DNA from 2 places in the Kitasatospora cystarginea genome. Region 1 is predicted to be linked to the other one. Evidence: riboswitches for the same ligand, from Rfam matches in the RefSeq annotation. Region 1 holds a riboswitch; the other holds the start of a gene.
What was found. A riboswitch is a leader RNA that binds a small molecule or an ion and turns the genes downstream of it on or off. The one in region 1 is predicted to bind cyclic di-AMP.
Positions count from the first base shown of each region.

Region 2: it holds a riboswitch for cyclic di-AMP, as region 1 does, so the genes downstream of both, ABD369_RS08975 (transglycosylase family protein) here and ABD369_RS23205 (M23 family metallopeptidase) in region 1, are expected to answer to the same signal.

Region 1 is NZ_BAAATR010000022.1:41,663-44,841, reverse strand. Features, by position in the region: gene tig (trigger factor) at 1-599, opposite strand, end outside; tRNA gene ABD369_RS23215 (tRNA-Pro) at 1,000-1,073, opposite strand; tRNA gene ABD369_RS23210 (tRNA-Gly) at 1,249-1,322, shown strand; partial or broken gene ABD369_RS23205 (M23 family metallopeptidase) at 1,458-1,886, opposite strand; cyclic di-AMP (ydaO/yuaA leader) riboswitch at 1,991-2,146, opposite strand; gene ABD369_RS23200 (DUF6348 family protein) at 2,555-3,179, shown strand, end outside.
Region 2 is NZ_BAAATR010000006.1:12,876-16,054, reverse strand. Features, by position in the region: gene ABD369_RS08980 (hypothetical protein) at 1-99, opposite strand, end outside; gene ABD369_RS08975 (transglycosylase family protein) at 348-1,478, opposite strand; cyclic di-AMP (ydaO/yuaA leader) riboswitch at 1,484-1,656, opposite strand; gene ABD369_RS08970 (sirohydrochlorin chelatase) at 2,179-3,096, opposite strand.

The DNA.
Region 1 (3,179 bases):
AGCAGGCGGCCGGAGCCGATCTCGTAGCTGACGTCCGAGGCGGTGCCGTCCTCCGGAACCTCACCGTCGACCTTGGCCTCCAGGTCGACGATCACGACGTCGCCCTCGGCGGCGGCGCGCTCGACGTCCTTGACCGAGGAGAAGCGCTCGCGCAGCTGCTCCAGGGACTTCTCGACGTCGGCGTCCTCGACCACGATCGGGTCGACCTCGACCTCGATGGTGGAGAAGTCCGGCAGGGTGATCTCCGGGCGGATGTCGACCTCGGCGGTGAACTTCAGATCGCCGCCGTCGGCGATCCGCTCGACACCCTCGATGTCGGTGATCTCGGGCTGGCCGAGGACCTCGATCTTGCCCTCGTCGACGGCCTGCGTGTAGAAGCGCGGCAGGGCGTCGTTGACAGCCTCCTCCAGCACGGCGGCGCGGCCGAAGCGCTGGTCGATGACGCGGGCCGGGATCTTGCCCTTACGGAAGCCCGGAACCGTGACCTGCTGGTTGATCTTCTTGTACGCCGCGTCGAGGCTGGGCTTGAGCTCCTCGAAGGGCACCTCGACGGTGAGTCGAACCCGGGTCGGGTTCAGAGTCTCGACGGCGCTCTTCACGGTTGGGTCTCCTAAGGGCTTGCGGTCAGGTTGTCTCCGCCCGTCCGGCTCATCCGGCGCGGGCGAGACGGGCGATGGGCGGTTGGGGCTGCATCTCCCGTACATGGTGGACGGTGAGCGTGACTCCTCGCCCTCAGGCGGTCGACCTGGGCGTATGCACAGGGACTACCGGCCAGCGGCCCATCCTACCGGTACCACGAAAGGCGGACGCCAGGCCCGCCCGCGATCAGCGCGCCGCCGCCCGATCGGGCGCCGCCTCGGCGGCGCACGATTCGGCGGCGCGCAAGACGGCCCCGGGCCCGACATGCCGTCAACTCGAAGTCGACGACGGCGGCTTCGACTGAGTGGCCGTCGGAAAAGCCAACAGGGCCCCGTCCGCTGACGAGACCCTGCCGCACTGTCGGGGTGACCGGATTCGAACCGACGACCTTCCGCTCCCAAAGCGGACGCGCTACCAAACTGCGCCACACCCCGTGGTGCCGAGAGGAAGCGTACACGTCGGTCGGGCCGCGCTCGCTGCTATATCGAGAGCCCGCCGGACATGCCCGGAACCGGAAGCAGTGTGCAAGCAACCGACCGAACCAGGTAGGCTGACCCCGTCCTCGTGACCGACAAGTCTCCGGGGGCGCCGCATGCTCACATGCGGTATGCGGGTGTAGCTCAATGGTAGAGCCCCAGTCTTCCAAACTGGTCACGCGAGTTCGATTCTCGTCACCCGCTCCAGACACTTCGGCCCCGGGCCGACGGTTCCACCGTCAGCCCGGGGCCGAAGTCGTTTTCGGGATGCCGCCGCGATGTCCCTGCGACGACCGGTCCGGTCCCCGGCCAGGGCCGGGGAGGGAGCGGACCGAAGGCGCGTCAGAGCCGGACGCCGTGGCTGACCAGGTAGCCCACCGGGTTGATGTCGGAGCCGTAGGCCGGGCCGGTGCGGACCTCGAAGTGCAGGTGCGGACCGGTGACGTTGCCGGTGGCGCCGGAGCGGCCGATCTGCTGGCCGGCGCCCACGGACTGGCCGACCCGGACGGTGATCACCGAGAGGTGGGCGTACTCGGAGTACCGGCCGTCGGTGTGCCTGATGACGACCTGGTTTCCGTACGAGCCGCCCCAGCCGGTGGTGACCACGGTGCCGCTGGTGACCGCCTTCACCGGGGTGCCGGTGGAGACCAGGAAGTCCACGCCGGTGTGGTAGCCGCTGGCCCACGCGGACCCGGCCGCGTGGTACGGGGTGCCGAGGCGGGGGTTGGCCACCGGGGCGGTGTAGGCCGGGGCCGCCTGGGCGGCGACCGTGGTGGCGGGCAGCGCCACGGCGGTGCCGGCCGCGGCGACGACGAGCGCGCGGCGGGCGAATCGGGGCAGCCGGGAACAGCGGGCGTCCTGCGCGGACATGGGGGGAGTCCTCTCCGACGCCTGCGGGGTGAGCTGTCGGGTTCGGACCGGGAGCAGCCCGGCCGCCTGGAAGCGGCTTCACCCCTAGCCGGCCCGGATCTTCGGGCGCGGCGACCTGCCTGTGGTTCCCCCGCTCCTGCCGTGCACTGCGTGAAGTGCGGCCTCCGGGCGGCGGCAGGACTCGGCGTTCCACCCGGCGGACCGACCCGGACGGTGACCGGGCTGGCTGAAGAAAAGCCGATCCGACGTACACGGAGCAAGCTCGTCCCATCCGGGCATAAGAAACACATAAAGACGCGCGGACTCGAAGTCACTCTCCGGCCGGGGCGGACTGCCCTGCGCAGTCAGGACGGTCACGGCCGGCGGGACGAATCCGTACAGAACGTTATGAATCGCACGCTCTGCGGCGAACCGAGTACCCTCCGGCATGAACGGAGGAATCTCCGGTGAGCTGCGTCACCCCATCCGCACGCGGCGTAACTGACGGTCCGTTTCCCGCCGGGGCCCGAGGCCGATACCCTCGCTCGCATCCGCCTTAACGATCATCTATTCGAGCTAGGAGCCAGCCCGTGCGCCCGCAGGACCGTATGGCCGTCATCCAGCGCAGCGTGGTCCGCGAAATGGCGCAGTTCGGCGTGGAGTTCACGGTGGACGACGAGGTGGTCCGCGGCCCGGGGACCACGGCGGTGGCCGTCCGCGAGCACCCCGGCGACGGCGGCAGCGGCCATGTGGACCTCGGCTTCGTCCTCGACCTCGGGCGTGCGGACGCCCCCGTGGTCTGGGACTGCGCGGCGGGACTCGGCAAGACCGAGGAGGAGAAGCTCGACAACGCCGTGAAGATGTGGGCCACCACCACCGCCTCCACCGTGGTGGAGCTGCTGGAGCACCGGGGCGAGCACGGCGACCACTACCAGCCCGCCGAACTGGCCGACTGGCACGCCATCCAGGGCCCGGCGGCCGTCTTCGGCTTCGGCAACGAGCGCCTGGCCGACTGGCTGGCCGACCACCAGCCGCTGACCGCCATCGCCGAGGCGCTCCGGCCCGAGCTCACCGCCGGGCGGCTGACCGGAGTGAAGCTCTTCCTCGGCGGGCGGTCCGGCGACGACATCGCCGAGGTCCGGGTGAACGGCGAGGTCTCGGAGGCCGCCTCGGCCGCACTGCACGCGCTGGACTGGCCGCGCGGTGAACGCTTCT
Region 2 (3,179 bases), on a different contig from region 1:
GACGATCAACTCAACCGCGTCCTGCGGACTCCTGGTGCCGGACAGCAGCATCGCCTCGATCGCCAGATCGCTGTCGAGACTGACGGTGACCTTCGTCATGGCGTTCCCCTTCCTGTGGCTGCAGGCGCAACCGACGTTAGAGGGTGGGGAACCGAGCCACCAGCCCGCGCGGCACACGGGTTCTCCGAGCATCTGATGCGGTGCCCGCCCGGCGGCGCGGGGAACCACGAGCGGGCGGGGGACCGTGCGACCGAGCCGCCCCGTGCACTCGGGATCCGGTGAGGCCGCTGTCCCCGGCGCCGACCAGAGCACCGGGGACAGCGGCCTCACGCGGAGAGCCGGGACCGTCAGACGCGGCCGGCGAAGTCCGGGGCGTAGTTCGCGATGGTCTCGACCTTCACGCCCGCCTTCGGGTTGGCGGCCTCGACGTACTTGCCGTCACCGATGTAGATGGCGACGTGGTAGACACCCGAGTTGCTGCCGTTGTTGGACCAGAACAGCAGGTCGCCCGGCTGCAGCTTGTCCAGCGACACCTTGGTGGTGACGTCGGCCTGGTCGGCGGCGACGCGCGGCAGCGAGATGCCGGCCTGGCGGTAGGCGGCCTGGGTCAGACCGGAGCAGTCCCAGCCGCCGTCGCTGCTGCCGCCGTAGACGTAGGCCTGGCCGACCTTGGAGAGCGCGAAGTTGACCGCGGCGGCCTTGCTGCCGGTCGCGGTCGCGGCCGGAGCCGGGGTGGCGGGCTTGGCCGGAGCCGGCGCCGGAGCCGGGGTGCTGGAGCTGCTCGGCTTGGCGGCCGGCTTCTGGGTGTCCTGCTTCGGAGCGGCGGCCGAGGTGCTGCCGAGCGCCAGTTGCTGGCCGGGGAAGATCATGTCCGGACCCTGGGGCAGCACCGACTTGTTGAGGTCGTACAGCTTCTGCCAGCCGCCATCGACATTGTTCTTGGTCGCGATGGACGACAGCCAGTCGCCCGCCACCACGGTGTACTTGGCGCCGCTCGCGGCCTGCGGGGCGGCGGCCGGGGCGCTCTTCGGCGTGGCGGCCGGAGCCGGGGTAGCCGGGGCGGCGGGAGCCGGGGCAGCGGCTGGCGCGGAGGTGTCGACCTGGGCAGGAGCGCTGTCCTTGGTCAGACCGGCCTTGACCGAGCAGACCGGCCAGGCGCCGGGGCCCTGCGAGGCGAGGACCTTCTCGGCGATGGCGATCTGCTGCGCCTTGGTCGCCAGGTTGGCCTGCGGGGCGTACTGGGTGCCACCGAAGGCGGCCCAGGTGGAGGCGGTGAACTGCAGGCCACCGTAGAAGCCGTTGCCGGTGTTGATGCTCCAGTTGCCGCCACTCTCGCACTGGGCGACCTTGTCCCAGGTGGAGACGGAAGCGGCGGAGGCACCGGAGGCAGCGAGGGCGGGGATCGACAGGCCGAGACCGACCACACCCGTGGCGGCGATCAGACGGCGAGCACGCTTGTTGGCGTTGATGGGCAGCATGAAGGTGCGTTCCTCTCCCACGCCTGCGAGGTGAGCTGTCGGATTCGGGCTGGAGTTGCCCGGCCGTGCTGCGCACGGCTTCACCCCTAGCCCGGAACCGGCCGAATACTGGCCGGCTCTCGGGCGACTTACCTGGTTCCCCCGCCCCTGCCGTCGGTGCGTTCTGCGGTGCCAGCTGCTCCGGCGGCAGGACTCGGCGTTCCGGAAGAGCTGGGTCCGTGTGTCAACGAACGGAGAGCACGTTAAGCAGACTTAAGTTGAATCCGCAAACACCTGTGAGTTCCCTCACAGGCCATTCGCGGATTCCTCAAGATCGAATGCACGCCGGCATTTCCAGGGAATCCGATGGGGCTCTTTCAGGTATGCGGCCCGAGTGGGAATCTGCCTTCCTTTCAGGTGATGCCGCGGCATTTTCGGGGGGTCGGGGCGACCAGTTGTGAAGGTTTTGAAAAGCCATGATGGGGAGTGGGGTCCGGGTCAATGCGGCCCACTGGAGAGGGTGATGGCAAATGTCCGAATTGCGAGTCGATGCGGCAAATGTCGCGCGGGGGTTTGCCAATTCGCCATCCGACTCCGGCCGCACGGCTCCAGGGGTCCGCACCCCGCTCGACCTGGGCCGAGCGGGGCCGCGGACCCCTGGGGATCCCGGAAACGCCGAGAGGCCCCTCGCGGGGGCCTCTCGTACGGTCTTGTCGGGTGCTCAGTCGGCGGGCTGCTCCGCGACGACGGCCGGGGCCTCGCCCGGGCCCGGGATGTTGAGTGCGGCCAGGTAGGTGGACGCGATCAGCTGACCGACGGTCGGGTAGGCGCCGAGCGGGGCCGCGCTCGGGCAGCCGGTCTCCTCGGCTGCCGCGGCCAGCAGCTCGGGATCGGCCTCGGGGCCGATCACCAGCGGGGCCAGTGCCGGCCGCTGGGATCCGGTGGCCTTCAGGTGCTCGACCGCGGCGGCGACCGAACCCGGCACGTCCAGGGCGGCGGCCACCACGGGTACCGCGAGCCGGGCGGCCAGCAGTACGCCGGTGATCCCGGCCGCCGCGGCGGACTCCTCGCCGCCGACGGTGGTCAGGACCACGCCGTCCGCCGCAGTGGTGATGGCGAACAGGCGCGCCCGGTCGGCGCGGGCCAGGCCGGCCTCGGAGAGCCGTACGTGCACCGCCTCGGCCAGCAGCGGGTGCGGGCCGAGCACATCGGTGACGGTCGCCCCGGTCTCGCCGGCGAGCTTGTGCAGGGAGGTCAGGAAGCCGTGCGGGCCGGCCAGCAGCGGAATCACGACCGGCGTGGGCATGCCCGCCTCGGTGGCCTGGGCGAGTACCTCGGCCACGGTCGGGGCGGCCTGGCCGTCTCCGTCCGCGACGTCCTCCGCCGTGTTGGCGTCGGCCTGTTCGCCGGCCAGGTAGCCGGCCGCGGTCTCGATGCCGGGCTGCTCGCCGCGCACGATGGACAGCAGTTCCTCGACGATCGGGCTCGCCTCGGGCCCGGCCGCAGCGGGGACGGCAAGCACCAGTGCCGGGGAACCGGCCGGGATCTCGGGGCGCTCGGGACGGCGGTGGCGCCCCCGCGCACGGGAGCCTGGAGTGCGGACGGGCAGTGGCGCGCCCGGGATGGCTGCGGTGCTCATGGCGGAGATCGTAGGACATTCGGCAGGCGGGACTGCATCCGGATCCCCAGAGTGGGCGCCTAACCCGCGCAAAATCTGGACAA